Regions from separate parts of the Streptomyces sp. NPDC048255 genome, predicted to be linked through region 2. Evidence: riboswitches for the same ligand, from Rfam matches in the RefSeq annotation. Region 2 holds a riboswitch; each other region holds the start of a gene.

The links. A riboswitch is a leader RNA that binds a small molecule or an ion and turns the genes downstream of it on or off. The one in region 2 is predicted to bind cyclic di-AMP.
Positions count from the first base shown of each region.
Region 1: another riboswitch for cyclic di-AMP. It lies ahead of AB0D94_RS30850 (LysM peptidoglycan-binding domain-containing M23 family metallopeptidase); the one in region 2 lies ahead of AB0D94_RS17635 (transglycosylase family protein).
Region 3: another riboswitch for cyclic di-AMP. It lies ahead of AB0D94_RS17990 (M23 family metallopeptidase); the one in region 2 lies ahead of AB0D94_RS17635 (transglycosylase family protein).

Region 1 covers NZ_JBEZMA010000057.1:21,368-27,265, reverse strand. Annotated here, with positions in the region: gene hpnH (adenosyl-hopene transferase HpnH) at 1-794, shown strand, start outside; gene AB0D94_RS30860 (aspartate aminotransferase family protein) at 791-2,221, shown strand; gene AB0D94_RS30855 (tyrosine-protein phosphatase) at 2,241-3,080, opposite strand; cyclic di-AMP (ydaO/yuaA leader) riboswitch at 3,393-3,586, shown strand; gene AB0D94_RS30850 (LysM peptidoglycan-binding domain-containing M23 family metallopeptidase) at 3,591-4,580, shown strand; gene AB0D94_RS30845 (SGNH/GDSL hydrolase family protein) at 4,745-5,530, shown strand; gene AB0D94_RS30840 (MBL fold metallo-hydrolase) at 5,787-5,898, shown strand, end outside.
Region 2 covers NZ_JBEZMA010000019.1:75,863-81,760, forward strand. Annotated here, with positions in the region: gene AB0D94_RS17625 (septum formation initiator family protein) at 1-298, opposite strand, end outside; gene eno (phosphopyruvate hydratase) at 427-1,713, opposite strand; gene AB0D94_RS17635 (transglycosylase family protein) at 2,000-2,734, opposite strand; cyclic di-AMP (ydaO/yuaA leader) riboswitch at 2,738-2,909, opposite strand; gene AB0D94_RS17640 (transglycosylase family protein) at 3,186-4,241, opposite strand; gene AB0D94_RS17645 (cytochrome P450) at 4,345-5,619, opposite strand; gene AB0D94_RS17650 (globin domain-containing protein) at 5,741-5,898, shown strand, end outside.
Region 3 covers NZ_JBEZMA010000020.1:28,851-34,748, forward strand. Annotated here, with positions in the region: gene AB0D94_RS17975 (GNAT family N-acetyltransferase) at 1-555, opposite strand, end outside; gene AB0D94_RS17980 (HPr family phosphocarrier protein) at 740-1,021, shown strand; gene AB0D94_RS17985 (GntR family transcriptional regulator) at 1,375-2,052, opposite strand; gene AB0D94_RS17990 (M23 family metallopeptidase) at 2,254-3,051, opposite strand; cyclic di-AMP (ydaO/yuaA leader) riboswitch at 3,064-3,223, opposite strand; gene AB0D94_RS17995 (pitrilysin family protein) at 3,407-4,774, opposite strand; gene AB0D94_RS18000 (pitrilysin family protein) at 4,795-5,898, opposite strand, start outside.

The DNA.
Region 1 (5,898 bases), on a different contig from region 2:
GCGGCGAGCCCCTGATGCACCCGCAGATCCACGAGATCGTCCGGCAGCTGGTAGCCAAGCGGAAGTACGTATTCCTCTGCACCAACGCGATGCTGCTGCGCAAGAAGATCGAGAAGTTCACCCCGTCCCCGTACTTCGCCTTCGCCGTGCACATCGACGGCCTGCGCGAGCGGCACGACGAGTCGGTGGCCAAGGAAGGCGTCTTCGACGAGGCCGTCGCAGCCATCAAGGAGGCGAAGAAGCGGGGTTTCCGGGTCACCACCAACTCCACCTTCTTCAACACCGACACACCGCAGACGATCATTGAGGTACTCAACTACCTCAATGACGACCTCCAGGTGGACGAGATGATGATCTCGCCGGCCTACGCCTACGAGAAGGCCCCCGACCAGGAACACTTCCTGGGCGTGGAACAGACCCGCGACCTCTTCAAGAAGGCCTTCGCGGGCGGCAACCGGCGCCGCTGGCGGCTCAACCACTCGCCGCTCTTCCTGGACTTCCTCGAAGGGAAGGCGGATTTCCCCTGCACCGCCTGGGCGATTCCGAATTACTCCCTCTTCGGCTGGCAGCGCCCCTGCTACCTGATGAGCGACGGCTACGTGCCCACGTACCGCGAGCTGATCAACGACACCGACTGGAGCAAGTACGGCCGCGGGAAGGACCCGCGCTGCGCGAACTGCATGGCGCACTGCGGCTACGAGCCCACCGCCGTCCTCGCCACCATGGGCTCCCTCAAGGAGTCCCTGCGGGCGGCCCGGGAGACGATCGGCGGGAACCGGGACCGCTCGGCATGACCGCCGCCGGACAGGGCCCGGGCGAACGGGCGGGGCGCGGCCGGGGCAAGGGCTTCGACCTCGGCGCCCTGCTGGCCGAGCGCGGCGGCGAACGGTACGAGCTCCACGCCCGCCACCTCAACCACCAGCTGCCCCGGATGCTGCACACCATCGGCTTCGACAAGGTCTACGAGCGGGCCGAGGGCGCCCACTTCTGGGACGCCGAGGGCAACGACTACCTCGACATGCTGGCCGGGTTCGGGGTGATGGGCCTGGGCCGGCACCACCCGGTCGTCCGCCGGGCCCTGCACGACGTCCTCGACGCCCAGCTCGCCGACCTCACCCGCTTCGACTGCCAGCCGCTGCCCGGGCTGCTGGCCGAGAAGCTCCTCTCGTACAGCCCGCACCTGGACCGGGTCTTCTTCGGCAACAGCGGCACCGAGGCCGTGGAGACGGCCCTGAAGTTCGCCCGGTACGCCACCGGGCGGCCGCGGGTCCTCTACTGCGACCACGCCTTCCACGGGCTGACCACGGGCTCCTTGTCGGTGAACGGGGAGAGCGGCTTCCGGGACGGCTTCGCCCCGCTGCTCCCCGACACGAGGATCGCGCTGGGGGACCTGGCCGCCCTGGAGCGGGAGCTGGGGCGCGGGGACGTGGCCGCCTTCGTCGTCGAGCCCATCCAGGGCAAGGGGGTCCTGGAGGCTCCGCCCGGATTCCTGCTCGCAGCCCAGGAACTCCTGCACCGGCACAAGGCACTGCTGATCGCGGACGAGGTGCAGACCGGGCTGGGACGGACCGGTGACTTCTACGCGTACCAGCACGAGCCGGGCGTGGAGCCGGACCTCGTGTGCGTGGCCAAGGCGCTGTCGGGCGGCTACGTGCCGGTCGGCGCGACCCTGGGCAAGGACTGGATCTTCAAGAAGGTCTACTCGTCCATGGACCGGGTGCTCGTGCACTCCGCCAGCTTCGGTTCCAACGCACAGGCGATGGCGGCCGGGCTGGCCGTGCTGTCGGTCATGGAGGACGAGGAGGTGGTGGCGAACGCCCGGGCGACGGGGGACCTGCTGCGCGGGCGGCTCGCGGCCCTGGTGGACGAGTACGAGCTGCTGCACGAGGTGCGGGGGCGCGGGCTGATGATCGGCATCGAGTTCGGCCGGCCGTCCTCGCTGGGGCTGCGCAGCCGGTGGACCATGCTCCAGGCGGCCCGCAAGGGGCTGTTCGCGCAGATGGTCGTGGTGCCGCTGCTCCAGAAGCACCGGATCCTCACCCAGGTCTCCGGCGACCACCTGGAGGTGATCAAGCTGATCCCGCCGCTGATCGTGGAAGAACGGGACGTCGACCGGTTCGTCGGCGCCTTCCGCGCGGTCATGGACGAGGCGCACGGCGGGTCGGGCCTGATGTGGGACTTCGGGCGGACCCTGGTGAAGCAGGCGGTCGGCAACCGCTGACCGCCTGCTCCGGCGGGCCTCAGGCCCCGTCGGTCAGCAGCCGCTCGCGCAGCCGGTCGAGGGTCTCGGGCGTCAGTCCGAGGCCCTCGGCGAGGTAGCGCTCGACCCCGCCCCACCGCTTGTCGATGCTGTCGAAGGCGGCGTCCAGGTACTCGGCGCGGGCGTCGAAGAGCGGGGCGAGGAGCTCCATCACCTCGGGGGAGTGGGCCTCGACCGGCTCGCCGCTGCGGCGCACCCGGTAGCGCCGGTGCGGGGCGTTCGACTCCAGGTAGTCCGCCACGATCGCCTCGCGTTCGACGCCGAGCGCGAGCAGGGTGACGGCGATGGACAGGCCGGCCCGGTCCTTGCCCGCCGCGCAGTGCATCAGGGCCGGGACGCTGTCCTCGGCGAGGGCGTGCACGACCCGGCTGTGCTCGGCGGTGCGCTGCTCGATGATGGTGCGGTACGACTGCGCCATCCGGGCCGCGGCCTTGCCGTCGCCGAGGAGCGAGCGGAGCTGGCCGAGGTCGCCTTCGCGGACCATCTTCCAGAACTCCCGGCCGTCGGCGGGGTCCGACAGCGGGATGTTCACATTGCGTACACCCGGCAGTTCGACGTCCGGCCCCTCCAGTGAATGGTCGGCGTTGTTGCGGAAGTCGAAGATGGTGTGCAGGCCGAGCGATGCGAGGAACTCTGCATCGGTTTCGGTGGCATGTGCCAGATGTCCGCTTCGGAAGAGTCGTCCCGCCCTGACCCTCCGTCCACCGGAGGCCGGAAGTCCGCCCACGTCACGGAAATTGCGCACTCCGGACAGTTCGGGCTCCGGCACCGGCTCCGACCCGGGTCGTGCCGGCGGGGCCGGGGGTATCTGCTGGGTCACGGGAACTCCTCCGCATCGTCGGGTGGGTGTCCGAATTAGGCTACTTGGCAACAACTTGCCGTAGACGGAGGCGAGATCGGGTGCCTCTCCGTGAGCCAGATCATACGGTGACCGTGAGTGTCTGATCGCGAATGCCGAATTGCCCGGCAGGGACGGTTGTTGACGGTGGGGAATGGACGCAGGGTGACCGGAATTCCGCCGCTCCCTCATCCCTGTGAATCCGTCAGGGAATTCATGGCTTGTTACCTGCCGCCCGACTCGATTAGCTTCGCCCTCGATCCGGGTGGACCGCCGAATCCTGCCGCCGCCCGGAAACCGCACCCGACTATTCACGCGCGCGGCAGGAGCGGGGGAACCAGGTAAGCCGCTGTTCCGGATCTTTTGAACCGGGACGGCTCGGGGTGAAGCCGTACATATGGGGCCCGCGTTCCAGGGGTCCCGGGTGTACGGCCGGACATCTCCAGTCCGAACCCGACAGCTCACCTCGCAGGCGACGGAGAGGAATTCGCCATGCCCGCAAAGGGTAAGCACCGCCGTCCCAAGTCCGGTTCCATATCGCGCGGTTTCGCCGCCGCCGGCACCGGGGGCGCCGCCCTCGCGCTGCCGCTGATCGGTGCCGCGGGCGCCCACGCCGCCGGTGCGCCGACCGCCGCGACCGCCGCCACCCCGGTGGTGCAGGCCGTACAGACCGCCCCGCAGGCGGCCCCGCAGGCCGTGCAGCTCCAGGCCGCGCCGCAGGCCGCGCCGACCGTCTACACGGTCGTGCCGGGCGACTACCTCTCCAAGATCGCCGCCGAGCGCCAGCTGACCGGTGGCTGGGAGCAGCTCTACGCCGACAACCGCGAGGCCGTCGGCACCGACCCGTCGCTGATCCACCCGGGCCTGAAGCTGACGCTCGGCGCGAAGGGCGAGGCCGCCCCGGCCGAGGCCCCGGCCCGGCCCGCCCCCAAGGCGGCCCCGGCTCCGGAGAAGGCGGCCCCGAAGGCCTCCGGTTCCGGTGCCTCGGCGCCCTCGGCCAAGAAGGGCGCCGCCGACTCCGCCGCGCCGGCCAAGCAGAAGGCCGGCTCCTCCGCCGCCGAGAAGGCCCCCGCGGGCGCCGGCTTCGTGGCCCCCGTCAGCGGCGGCGTCTCCACCCAGTACAAGGTCGCCGGCGCCATGTGGTCCTCCGGCTACCACACGGGCGTCGACTTCATCGCCCGCTCCGGCACCACGGTCAAGGCCGTCGGCGCGGGCACCGTCGTCTCGGCGGGCTGGAGCGGCTCGTACGGCAACGAGGTCGTCATCCGGCACGCGGACGGCAACTACTCCCAGTACGCCCACCTGTCCTCGCTCTCCGTCTCGTCCGGCCAGAGCGTCACCGCCGGACAGCGGATCGGCCTTTCCGGTTCCACCGGCAACTCGACCGGGCCGCACCTGCACTTCGAGATCCGCACGAGCCCGTCCTACGGCTCGGACATGGACCCGATCGCCTACCTCCGTTCGAAGGGCGCGAGCCTCTGACGGCACCCGCCGCCGGAGCGGGAGACACACGTGAGGCCGGGGCCCGAGGGGGGTCCCGGCCTCACGTGTACTTATTCCTTATCCGTCAGGTGGTACAGATCACGGTCCGTCAACCCCTGCTTACGTTGGCGTAGGTCGCCCACGGCGGTGAAGGATGGGTTCCCGTGGCAGCGACGACGACGAAACTCAAGACCATCGGCTCGTACGCGGCGATCGGGGACAGCTTCACCGAGGGTGTCGGGGACCCGGGACCCGGGGATTCCTATCTCGGCTGGGCGGACCGGCTTGCCGTGCTCCTGGCCGATCGGCGCGACGAGCACGACTTCCGGTACGCGAACCTGGCCGTGCGCGGCAGGCTCCTCGACCAGATCGTGGCCGAGCAGGTGCCGCGGGCCAAGGCCCTCGCACCGGACCTCGTGACCTTCTGCGCCGGGGGCAACGACATCATCCGGCCCGGCAGCGACCCCGACGACGTGGCGGAGCGGTTCGAGGCGGCCGTGGCCGACCTCGCCGGGTCCGTCGGCCAGGTGATGATCACCACCGGCTTCGACACGCGGGGCGTGCCGGTCCTCAAGCACATCCGGGGCAAGGTGGCGACATACAGCGCGCACGTGCGCGCCATCGCCGACCGCTACGACTGCCCGGTGCTCGACCTCTGGTCGCTGAAGTCCGTACAGGACCGGCGGGCCTGGGACGCCGACCGGCTGCACCTGTCGCCCGAGGGGCACACCCGGGTGGCGCTGCGCGCCGCGCAGGTGCTCGGCCTGGAGGTGCCGACCGACCCCGACCAGCCGTGGCCGCCGCAGCAGCCGCGCGGATCGGTGGACGTGACCCGGGACAACATCCAGTGGGCGCGCGACCACCTGGTGCCGTGGATCGGCCGCCGGCTGCGCGGGGAGTCCTCCGGGGACCACGTGGAGGCGAAGCGGCCGGACCTGATGCCGCTGTAGGTACGGGCCGCGCGGTCACGGGGGTGCCGTGCGGCCAAGGGGGTGCCGGGCGGCGGGGTATGCCGCGCGGCCACGGGGATGCCGTCCGGCGGGGGATGCCGGGCGGCCGCGACACGGGTGTACGGCTGAACGCAGGTGAGCACGGCCGAAACGCGTGTGGACAGGGGCCGGAAGCGGAATCCTTGGGGGCGGGTGTGCGTTGGGATGGTCGTAGACCCCTACGGCCACGCATACCCCCATCCTCCCAGGAGGCGCCTTGACCGGCTCCCGTCCCTTGCGTCCACGGCTGCGCGCGCTGCGGCCCGAAGCCTTCGGCGCGGACCCGTCCGGCGCCCGGCTGGAGCGGATCCGCCGCTCGCCCAACTTCG
Region 2 (5,898 bases):
CCTGCCAGCGGGCCTTCTCGTCGCGCAGCCGCTCCAGCCGTTCGCGCGCGGCGGCGGCGGCCCGCTGCTGCTCCGAGATCTCCGAGCGCTGGGAGACGTACTGGCGCATCGGATACGCGAGGGCGACGACCAGCGTACAGAGGACGAGCACGAGCAGTGCGGCCCGGCCGGTGAGCCGGCTGCGGCGGACCTGGCGGCGCGACTGCGAGCGGTAGACGTGGGCGGCGGTCCGCTCGCCGAGCTGCTTGAGCCTGGTCGCGGTGGAGAAGGTGGAGAACCGATCCCGGTTCCCGGCCATTGATCCCGCCTCCCCTATGTACGCACTACGCAATACGTCCCCGCACACGGTACGGGACCGAGTGCGGGGACGTACGGAAGCAAGAGCGTGATTAGCCCTTGAAACGCGGGACGCCGGGCTTCAGGGCGTCAGCCCTTGAAGCGGGGGAAGGCGCTGCGGCCCGCGTACACCGCGGCGTCGTCGAGGATCTCCTCGATGCGCAGCAGCTGGTTGTACTTGGCGACGCGGTCCGAGCGGGCCGGGGCGCCGGTCTTGATCTGGCCGCAGTTCACCGCGACGGCGAGGTCGGCGATGGTGACGTCCTCGGTCTCGCCGGAGCGGTGGGACATCATGCACTTGAAGCCGTTGCGCTGGGCCATCTCGACGGCGTCGAGGGTCTCGGTCAGCGAACCGATCTGGTTCACCTTCACGAGCAGGGCGTTCGCGGAGCCCTCCTCGATGCCGCGGGCCAAGCGCTCCGGGTTGGTGACGAAGAGGTCGTCGCCGACGATCTGGACCTTGGAGCCCAGCTTGTCGGTGAGGGTCTTCCAGCCGGCCCAGTCGTCCTCGTACAGCGGGTCCTCGATGGAGACCATCGGGTACGCGGAGACGAGCTCCTCGTAGTACTCGGTCATCTCGGCGGCCGAGCGGGACTGGCCCTCGAACTCGTACTTGCCGTCCTTGTAGAACTCGGACGCGGCGACGTCGAGCGCGAGCGCGATGTCCTTGCCCGGGGTGTAGCCGGCCTGCTTGATGGCCTCGACGATGAGGTCGAGCGCGGCGCGGTTGGAGTCCAGGTTCGGCGCGAAGCCGCCCTCGTCGCCCAGCCCGGTGGAGAGGCCCTTGGTGTGCAGGACCTTCTTGAGGGTGTGGTAGACCTCGGCACCCCAGCGCAGCGCCTCGGAGAAGGACTCCGCGCCGATCGGGGCGATCATGAACTCCTGGATGTCCACGTTGGAGTCGGCGTGCGACCCACCGTTGAGGATGTTCATCATCGGAACGGGCAGCAGGTGCGCGTTCGGGCCGCCGAGGTAGCGGAAGAGCGGCAGGTCCGAGGCCTCGGACGCGGCGTGCGCGACGGCCAGGGAGACGCCGAGGATGGCGTTGGCGCCGAGCGAGCCCTTGTTGTCGGTGGCGTCCAGGTCGAACATGGCCTGGTCGATCAGGCGCTGCTCGGTGGCGTCGTAGCCGACGAGCTCCGGGCCGATCTGCTCGATGACGGCCAGGACGGCCTTCTCGACGCCCTTGCCCATGTAGCGGTTGGGGTCACCGTCACGGAGCTCGATGGCCTCGAAGGCACCGGTGGAGGCGCCGGACGGAACTGCAGCACGGCCGGTGCTGCCATCGTCGAGGCCAACCTCGACCTCGACCGTGGGGTTGCCTCGGGAGTCCAGGATTTCCCGGGCTACGACGACGTCGATGGACGGCACGAGCATCTCCTTCTGGGATGTGACGCTGGGTGTGCGGTGGCGTGTCAGGCCGTGGGACGGCCTTGCCGACTAGAGCCTAACCGGCTCCGGGCGCTCGGCCGCCCGACCGCCCGCCTCCTGGGACGAAAAAGGGCCCGAATACCCGTCTTCCGGGACATAGGACCCTTGCCCGGGGCGGTTCTGACGGCGCACACGCCACCGCCCGGCGCGTGGAAGGGACGCGCCGGGCGGTGGGTCGGTGCATGCGTTCAGCGGCGGGCCGCGAACTGTCCTGCGGTCATGACCGCAGTGTTCAGCTGAGCTTCAGCTTCTGACCGGGGAAGATCAGGTCGGCGTCCGCCACGATGTCCTTGTTCAGCTCGTGGAGGTGCTGCCAGCCGCCCTGGACGCCGTTGGCCTCGGCGATGTTGCCGAGCGTGTCGCCGGGCTTGACCTCGTACGAGCCGTTGCCGGTCTTCGGGGCCTCGGTCTTGGGGGCCTCGGTCTTCGGGGCCTGGGCCTTCGGCTTGGCCGGGGCGGCCTCGGTGCGCTCGGAGCGGGTGGCCGGAGCCTCGGAGCGCTTGGTCTCCTTCTTCGGCTCGGCCTTCTTCTCCTGCTTCTTCGGCTCGGCCTTCGGCTTGGCGGGGGCCTCGGCCGCGCCGCCACCGGTGTACGAGGAGTTGGACAGGCCGACGCCGCAGGACGGCCAGGCGCCCTTGCCCTGGCCCTTGAGGACCTTCTCGGCAATGGCTATCTGCTGGGACTTGGTGGCCTGGTTGGCCTGGGCGGCGTACGCCTTGCCGCCGTAGCCGGCCCAGGTGGAGGACGAGAACTGCAGGCCGCCGTAGTAGCCGTTGCCCGTGTTGATGGCCCAGTTGCCACCGGACTCGCACTGCGCGACACGGTCCCACTCGGAGGCCGTGGCGGCGCTGGCGGAGCCGGCCGCCATCAGGGGGGCGGCGACTGCCACACCGGTGACACCGGCGAGCGTGACGATGCGAGCGGCCTTGGAGGCGCGGCGGTGCTTGCCCTTGCCGGAAAGCAGCATGGAGTTTCTCCTCACCGACGCCTGCGAGGTGAGCTGTCGGGTTCGGGCGAGTGAGTTGCCCGGACGCGCGACCAGCGCACGCCTTAACCCCTAGCCGGTGGCGTGACCGTCTCTCAACGGCCGCTCCCGGCGCCTACCTTGGTTCCCCCGCTCCTGCCTTCGGCGCTTGACGCGACGACTGTTCCCCCCGTCCGCCGGCAGGATTCGGCGATGCGGTCGAAGGAGCTCGCGGTGGCGAGCGATTCAGAAGGTAGACAGGTCTCTCCCCGATGTTCAACGAGCCACATCGGGGAGAAACGACCCCTACTTGCGCCCTCCGCAAGGGTGTTTGCGCAGGTGAGGGCGGGGTTTGCAGCAGCTTCCGGGCGGGACACGCCAGTTGACCTGAAGAGACACATGTCTCACTTACAGAAAACCGACAATCATCCTTTTCCGGATGCCCGAAGTGCCCCTATTGCTTGGTTAGATCCAGATTCTGCCCAGGCTTGATCAGGTCGGCATCCCCGCCGATGACCTGCTCATTGGCCTGGTAGAGGGCGTTCCAGCCCCCCTTGAGCCCCTTGGCGTCCGCGATGGCGGTCAGGCTGTCGCCCGCCTTCACCGTGTACGTGGGGTCCGACGCGGCATCAGGCGCGGCGGGAGCCTCGACCGCGGGCGTGCCACGGTGCTTGCCGCTGCCCTCGGCAGGGGCGGACGGGTCGGCGGAGGCGGGCGGGACCGTCGGGTCGGCCGAGGCGCCCGGGGTCGCCGGGACCGTGAGGTCGGACGGGGACGGGGAAGTGGTGGGGGCCGTGGGCGCCGTCGGGTCCGGGGAGGGAGCCGGAGTGGTCGGGTCCACCGGAGCGGTGCTCTCGCCGCCCGGGACCTCGGGGCTCGCCGGAGCGGACGGGTCCACCGTCGGGGGGAAGTCCGGCGCGGGCATGACGGGCAGTCCGAGGGAGGGCGCGAGCGGGCCGTCCGGGATCGCGGGCGCAGGGGTCCCGGACGGGCTCGGCACCGGGGTCGGAGCCCCGAAGTCCGTGGCCGGCGCACCCTGTCCGGCGGGCGGCACGACATCGTCCGGGCGGGACGGGGAGGGCGCGACGGGCCCGGAACCGCCGGGCAGGCCGGGGTCCACCTCGGGGGCCGGGCCCTGCTGGGTCAGCCCGGCCGAGGCCGCGCACAGCGGCCACGCCTGCGGCCCCTGGGAGGCCAGCACCCGCTCGGCCACGGCTATCTGCTGGGACCGGCTCGCGAGGTCGGGCCGCTCGGCGAAGTCGAGCCCGCCGGCGCTCTGCCACTGCTCCTGGGTGAACTGGAGCCCGCCGTACGCGCCGCTGCCGAAGTTGGCGCTCCACGTGCCGCCGCTCTCGCACTCGGCGACCTTGTCCCACGTGGACGTGTCGGCAGCCGTGGCGTTGGTGGCGGCAAGCAGTGGCAGGGCCAGTGCTGAGCCAGTGACTCCGGCTGTGACTACCAGCGCGGGGACCTGGCGGGGGCGTCTGTGGCGGCCGTTCCCGGAACGCATGAGGGTGCACCTTTCGCATAACGGCGGGGTAACGGCAGAACCTAGCCTCCTTCGAACGGTTGTCACAAGTTCCGCCGGTAACTGACTTCCGGTCAGCGCGCCTTCAGTCGTTCCGGGGTGTGAAGCGGACCGGAAGGGTGCGCAGGCCACGCATGATGAGCCCGCCCCGCCACCGCAGGTCTTCGGGGGGAATGGCAAGTTCCAGATCGGGCAGACGCGTCAGCAAACTCGCGAGCGCGGTCTGCCCCTCAAGCCGCGCGAGCGGAGCGCCCAGGCAGTAGTGGATCCCGTGCCCGTAGCCGAGGTGCTGGTTGTCGGTCCTGGAGAGGTCGAGGGTGTCCGGTTCGGCGAACCGCTCGGGGTCCCGGTCGGCGGCCGCGAGGACGACCAGCACCGGATCGCCGGCCGCGATCTCCCGGCCGCCGAGGGTCAGCGCCTCGGTGGCGAACCGCCAGGTGGCCAGCTCCACGGGGCCGTCGTAGCGCAGCAGCTCCTCGACCCCGGTCTCCAGCAGGGCGCTCTCACCGGCCGCGAGGGAGCGCTGGAGGCGCTCGCGCTGGCCGGGGTTCATGAAGAGGGAGTGGACCCCGTTGCCGATGAGGTTCACGGTCGTCTCGAAGCCCGCGAAGAGGAGGATGAAGGCCATGGCGGTGGCCTCGGCCTCCGTCAGGTGGTCGCCGTGGTCGCTGGCCCGGATCAGGTCGGAGATCAGATCTTGCCCCAGATCATCCCTTTTGCGGTGGATGAGTTCGCCGAGATAGGTGCGCATCTGCTTGACCGAGCGGGCCACCCCGCCGCGCGGCCCCCCGCCGTGGCGGATCATCATCCCGGCCCAGTCCCGGAAGTCGTCCTGGTCCTCGCGCGGTACGCCGAGCATCTCGCAGATGGCGTAGATGGGGAGCGGGAAGGCGAACTCGTGGATGAGGTCCGCCTCGCCCCTGGCGGAGAACTGATCGATGAGGTGGTCGGTCAGCTCCTGCACGCGCGGGGTGAACTCGGCGACGCGGCGCGGGGTGAAGGCCTTCGAGACCAGCCTCCGCAGCCGGGTGTGGTCCGGCGGGTCGATGTTGAGCAGGTGCGTCATCAGCTCCGCCTTGCGCTCCCCGGGGATCCCGGTCCTGCCCTTGGCGTGAGCCGATCCCTCGTGGTGCGCCGGATTCTTGCTGAGCCGCTGGTCGGCGAGGGCCTGGCGGGCATCGGCGTACCGGGTGACCAGCCAGGCCTCGACCCCGCTGGGCAGCTTGGTGCGGTGCACCGGGGAGTGCTCGCGCAGCCAGGCGTACGCCGGATAGGGGTCGGTCGCGAACTCCCAGTCGAAGAGGGTCGGACCCTCGGGTACGGGGGTGTCGGCTGGGGTTGCGGGAGTCTGCTCGTGCACCTGATGACCGTATCCCGGCCCGCACCCGGCACCCCATATGGGCTGTTCGTCGCGGCTGTCCGTAGATCCCCCATCACTTGACCTCACGTTCCCCCGCGTTCCTACTTTCGGTTTTGTGGATGTGAGGATCTTGAAAAGCAGCTTCGCGGTGGTGGAGAGACGGGCCGAGCACGCGGTCAAGTTCTTCTACTCCCACCTCTTCTGGCACAACCCCGGCATCCGTGACCTCTTCCCGGCCTCCGCCGAGGACATGGAGCGCCAGCGGGACCGGCTCTTCGC
Region 3 (5,898 bases), on a different contig from region 2:
GGGTTCGAGGTCGAGGGTGAGGTGGACGGACCCGTCCTCGAAGCTGCGCTTCTGCTGGTAGCCGACGTCCGTGAACACTTTGATCATCTTGGTGTTGGCGGGCAGCACCTCGGCGGCGAACCGGCGGATGCCCCGCTCCCTGGCCACCGCGCCGATGTGCTCGAGGAGGGCGGAGGCGACGCCGCGGCCCTGGTGGGCGTCCTGGACGAGGAAGGCCACCTCGGCCTCGTCGGCGGGGGCGGAGGCGGGCCGGCCGTCGGAGCCGATCCTGTCGTAGCGGACGGTGCCGATGAACTCCCCGCCGATGGTCGCCGCGAGTCCCACCCGGTCGACGAAGTCGTGGTGCGTGAAGCGGTGCACGTCGCGGTCGGAGAGCCGGGGGTAGGGGGCGAAGAAACGGTAGTACTTCGACTCGTCGGACACCTGCTCGTAGAAGCTGACCAGCCGCCCGGCGTCCGCGGCGGTGATGGGCCTGATCCGGGCCGTGCCGCCGTCGCGGAGGACGACATCCGCTTCCCAGTGGGCCGGGTACGAGGGGTCCGACTCGGTGGTCATGGGGCCACCTTAGGCGGTTCCCGGGTCGCGCGGCCCTGGCGCGGCGCATCGGGCAGGCGGGCACGGATCAGTGCAAGCTGGGGAAGGTCGAACGGCGGCGGATCCGGGCCGAAGGTCGGTCGGAGCATTCAGGGCGTCGTGAGAGACTGGTCTAGACAACCGTAAGAACCTGAAGGGCATCACCATGGCAGAGCGCCGCGTCAACGTCGGCTGGGCCGAGGGCCTGCACGCTCGTCCCGCCTCGATCTTCGTCCGCGCGACGACCGCTTCCGGCGTCCCGGTGACCATCGCCAAGGCCGGTGGCGACCCCGTCAACGCCGCCTCCATGCTGGCGGTCCTGGGCCTGGGCGCCCAGGGCGGCGAGGAGATCGTCCTCGCCTCCGACGCCGAGGGCGCGGAGGTCGCGCTGGACCGTCTCGCGAAGCTGGTCGCCGAGGGTCTCGAGGAGCTCCCCGAGACCGTCTGACCCTTCGGGTTTCGCCGAAGCCGTGGTTCCCGGGCATCCGGGGGCCACGGCTTCGCCGTTTTCGGACGGGCCGCTCCGGAGGCCGGGTACGACGGAGAGCCGGCGCGGCCGAGAACCAGTACGGCGGAGAGCCGGCGCGGCCGAGAACCGGCGCGCACGGCAAAAGGCCGGCACATGAACCGGCCCGTTGCCCACACGGACCGGCCGCGCGCATAAACCAGCCGCGCGCATAAACCAGCCGCACATCAAAACGCTCCGCAGGAATTCGGCACGGCGGAATTCAGCCGACTGCCGGCCGACCGCCGCGCAGTGAATGCGCGGACCGGATACCAGCCCTTTGTATACGGCCCCTGTTAATGCCGACCGCTCGACATGTTTACGGCAGGTTGCGAAGTGCTCACCGCGGCCCGCGGCCGCAGCCGGTGCACCCCGGCCACCCGGTCGGCGTGGACCGCGGTCAGCGTCCGGGCCCGCTCGGCGTCCCCGCGCGCCACGGCGTCCACGATCGCGCCGTGCTCCGCCCAGGACTCCACGGGCCGCTCCGGGGCCCCCACCACGTACATCCAGGCGATCTTGTGCCGCATCTGGGTAAGCAGCGCGATCAGCCCGGGGCTGCCGGAGGCCTGCGCGAGCGTCTCGTGGAACCAGGCGCCCAGGGACCGCAGGTCCTCCCCCTGGCCCCGCCTGGCCCGTTCCTGGCCCAGCCGGACCAGCCCGCGCAGCACCTTGAGGTGTGCCTCGGTGCGCCGCCGGGCGGCCCTGGCGGCCGCCAGGGGCTCCAGGAGCATCCGCAGCTCCAGGAGATCGGCCGCCTCCTGCCCGGTCGGCTCGGCCACGCAGGCGCCCGCGTGGCGCCGCGTCGTGACGAACCCCTCGGACTCCAGGGTCCGCAGGGCCTCGCGGACCGGGACGCGCGAGACCCCGTACCGGCGGGCCAGTACCTCTTCGGTCAGTCTGCTGCCCGGTTCGAAGACCCCGGAGACGATGTCGTCGCGAATTGCCGTGCATACCGCGTGCGCAGGAATACGCAAGACCGGACCTCCGCTTATTTCCGACTGCCGTCGCCATGGAACACACATGCGCGTACTGAGACTCTATTGCAACACACGATATTTTCCGAGGGCGGCCGGAAATACGAAACATTTACCGCGCTGCGCAACACCAACGCGAAGACCCCGGCTCGGGGAGCCGGGGTCTTCGAAGAAGCGGTGAGCGCGAGCGCTGCGGACGGGTCAGAGGCTGACGCCGTGCGAACGCAGGTAGGCGACCGGGTCGATGTCCGAGCCGTAGTCGGCGCCGGTACGGGCCTCGAAGTGCAGGTGCGGGCCGCTCGAGTTGCCGGTGGAGCCCGACAGGCCGATCTGCTGGCCCGGGGTGACCTGCTGGCCGACGGAGACGCTCAGCGAGGCCAGGTGCCCGTACTGGGTGTACGTGCCGTCGTTGTGCTTGATGACGACGTTGTTGCCGTACGCGCCGCCCCAGCCCGCCTCGACGACCGTACCGAGGCCCACCGCGTGGACCGAGGTGCCGGAGGCCGCGCGGAAGTCGATGCCGGTGTGGCTGCCGGAGGACCACATGCCGCCGCCCGCGTGGTACTGGGTGCTGATCCCGCCGCCGACGGGGGCGACGAAGGTGTTGAGGCGCTTGCGCTCCTCCTCGCGGGCCGCACGCTCGGCGGCCTCGCGCTCGGCCTTCGCCTTGGCCTCGGCGAGGCGCTTGGCCTCGGAGGCGCGCTGCTTGGCGTCGGCCTCGGCCTGGGCCTTGGCCGCGGCGTGCTCGGCGGCGCGCTGCTGGGACTCGGCCTGGTCCTGGACGTCACTCGCGAGGTCCTCGGCCACGACGACGGCGCCGAGGGCGTTGTCCTGGACGGAGTTGTCGCTGTTGTCCGCCGCGAAGGCGGGACCGGCGAGGGTGCCCACGACGCCCGTGGTGGCGAGGGCGGCGATACCGGCGTAGCCGGCGGTCTTGCGGCTCAGACGGCTGGAGCCACGGTGCTTACCGGAACCGGCGGGACGACTGCCAAACGCCATGAAGGGGTTGATCCTTTCCTTCCTTCTCGCCTACCGGGTTAGCTGACGGGTTCGGAGCAGGAAGGTCTCCTACGGGCCTCCTCTTGCGAGGCGGTCCGATTCACCCCAGGGACACATGTGGGTCCCCGGCTCCCCAGGCTCGCGCCTGACGGGGACTCGGCGATCGCTGTCCGGTGCCGCGGATGCGGCGGGTACAACTGACGAACAGCAGGGCCGACGCTAGGCGGATCATCAGTCAATCGCCAAACAGACGCGCCTTTTTGTTGCGTACGCCACACCACATAAAAGCAACCTCCCCATTAAACGGACAAAAGGGGCCCTGGCGAACAAACCGCCAGAGCCCCTTCCGTATCCGTCAGTTGGTGACGACGCTCACTTCACCGATCCCGAGGGCCCGCACCGGCTCCTCGATCTGCGAGGCGTCGCCCACGAGGACCGTGACCAGCCGGTCCACCGGGAAGGCGTTCACCACCGCGGAAGTCGCCTCGACGGTGCCGGTTTCGGCCAGCCGCGCGTACAACTGCGCCTGGTAGTCGTCCGGGAGCTCCTGCTCCACCTGGTCGGCGAGGGTGCCGGCCACGGAGGCCGCCGTCTCGAACTTCAGCGGGGCCACGCCCACCAAGTTCTGCACCGCCACGTCCCGTTCGGCGTCGGTCAGACCGCCCTCCGCGAGGGTGCGCAGCACCTTCCAGAGGTCCTCCAGCGCCGGGCCCGTGTTGGGGGTGTCCACCGAGCCGCTGATGGCGAGCATCGAGGCGCCCTTGCCGTCGGCGGTGGAGCGCAGGACCTGGCCGAAGGCGCGCACGCCGTACGTGTACCCCTTCTCCTCGCGCAGCACCTTGTCCAGGCGGGAGGTGAGGGTGCCGCCGAGGCAGTACGTGCCGAGCACCTGGGCCGCCCAGACCCGGTCGTGCCGGTCCGCCCCGATCCGGCCGATCAGCAGCTGCGTCTGGACCGCGCCGGGCCGGTCGACGATGACCACCCGGCCGGTGTCGTCGGCGGTCACCGGCGGAACCGGGAGGGGCTCGGCGGAGTTGCCCGTCCAGGCGCCCAGGGTGTCGGCGAGGACCTCGTCCAGGTCGATGCCGGTCAGGTCGCCGACGACCACCGCGGTGGCCGTGGCGGGGCGTACGTGGGCCTCGTAGAAGGCGCGTACGGCCGCGGAGTCGATCCGGGCGACCGTCTCCTCGGTGCCCTGGCGCGGGCGGGACATCCGCAGGGTGGCCGGGAAGAGCTCCTTGGAGAGCTGCTTGGCGGCGCGGCGCTGCGGGTTGGCCAGCTCGTGCGGGATCTCGTCGAGCCGGTTGCGCACCAGCCGGTCGACCTCGGCGTCGGCGAAGGCCGGCGCGCGCAGGGCCTCGGCGAGCAGGCCGAGCGCCTTGGCCAGCCGGGAGGCCGGGACCTCCAGGGAGACCCGGATGCCCGGGTGGTCGGCGTGCGCGTCGAGCGTGGCGCCGCAGCGCTCCAGCTCGGCGGCGAACTCCTCGGCGGAGTGCTTGTCGGTGCCCTCGGACAGTGCCCGGGCCATGATGGTGGCCACCCCGTCCAGGCCCTCGGGCTCCGCGTCCAGCGGGGCGGCGAGGTTGACCTCGACCGCGATCACCTGCTGGCCGGGGCGGTGGCAGCGCAGCAGGGTGAGGCCGTTGGACAGCTTCCCGCGCTCGGGCGCCGGGAAGGCCCACGGTTGCGGCTCCCCGGCCTGCGGCTGCGGGTGGAAGGTCATCGTGACGGCTGCGGTGTCGCTCACTGCTCCGCCCCCTCGTTCTCGTCGTGCTGGTTGGGCTCGTCGTTCTCGTCCGCCGCGATGGGCTCGTAGACCAGCACCGCGCGGTTGTCCGGGCGCAGCCGGGCAGCGGCCACGGCCTGCACCTCCTCGGCGGTGACGTCGAGGACGCGCTGGACGGCGGTCAGCGCCAGCTGCGGGTCGCCGAACAGGACCGCGAAGCGGCACAGTTCGTCGGCGCGGCCGGCCACCGTGCTCAGCCGGTCCAGCCATTCCCGCTCCAGCTGCGCCTGGGCGCGCTCCATCTCCTCGGCCGTCGGGCCCTCGGCGGCGAAGCGCGCGAGCTCCTCGTCCACGGCCGCCTCGATGGTGGGGACCTCGACGCCGCTGGAGGTCTTGACGTCGAGCCAGCCCAGCGAGGGCGCCCCGGCCAGCCGCAGCATGCCGAAGCCGGCCGCGACGGCCGTCTGGTCGCGGCGTACCAGGCGGTTGTGGAGCAGCGAGGACTCGCCGCCGCCCAGGATGGTCAGCGCCACGTCGGCGGCGTCGCACTCGCGGGTGCCGTCGTGCGGGAGCCGGTAGGCGGCCATCAGGGCGCGCGCCGGCACCTCCTCGACGATCTCCTCGCGCAGCTGCTCCCCGATGACCTCGGGCAGCGAGCCGTCGCGGGGCGGCTGCTTGCCGTCGTGCGCCGGGATGGTGCCGAAGTACTTCTCGACCCAGGCGAGCGTCTGCTCGGGGTCGATGTCGCCGACGACCGACAGCACCGCGTTGTTGGGCGCGTAGTACGTGCGGAAGAAGGTCCGCGCGTCCTCCAGGGAGGCGGCGTCCAGGTCGGCCATGGAGCCGATCGGGGTGTGGTGGTACGGGTGGCCCTCCGGGTACGCCAGGGCGGTCAGCTTCTCGAAGGCGGTGCCGTACGGGACGTTGTCGTACCGCTGGCGGCGCTCGTTCTTGACGACATCGCGCTGGTTCTCCATGGACTCGTCGTCCAGGGCGGCCAGCAGTGAGCCCATCCGGTCCGCCTCCAGCCAGAGCGCGAGCTCCAGCTGGTGGGTCGGCATCGTCTCGAAGTAGTTGGTGCGCTCGAAGCTGGTGGTTCCGTTGAGGGAACCGCCCGCGCC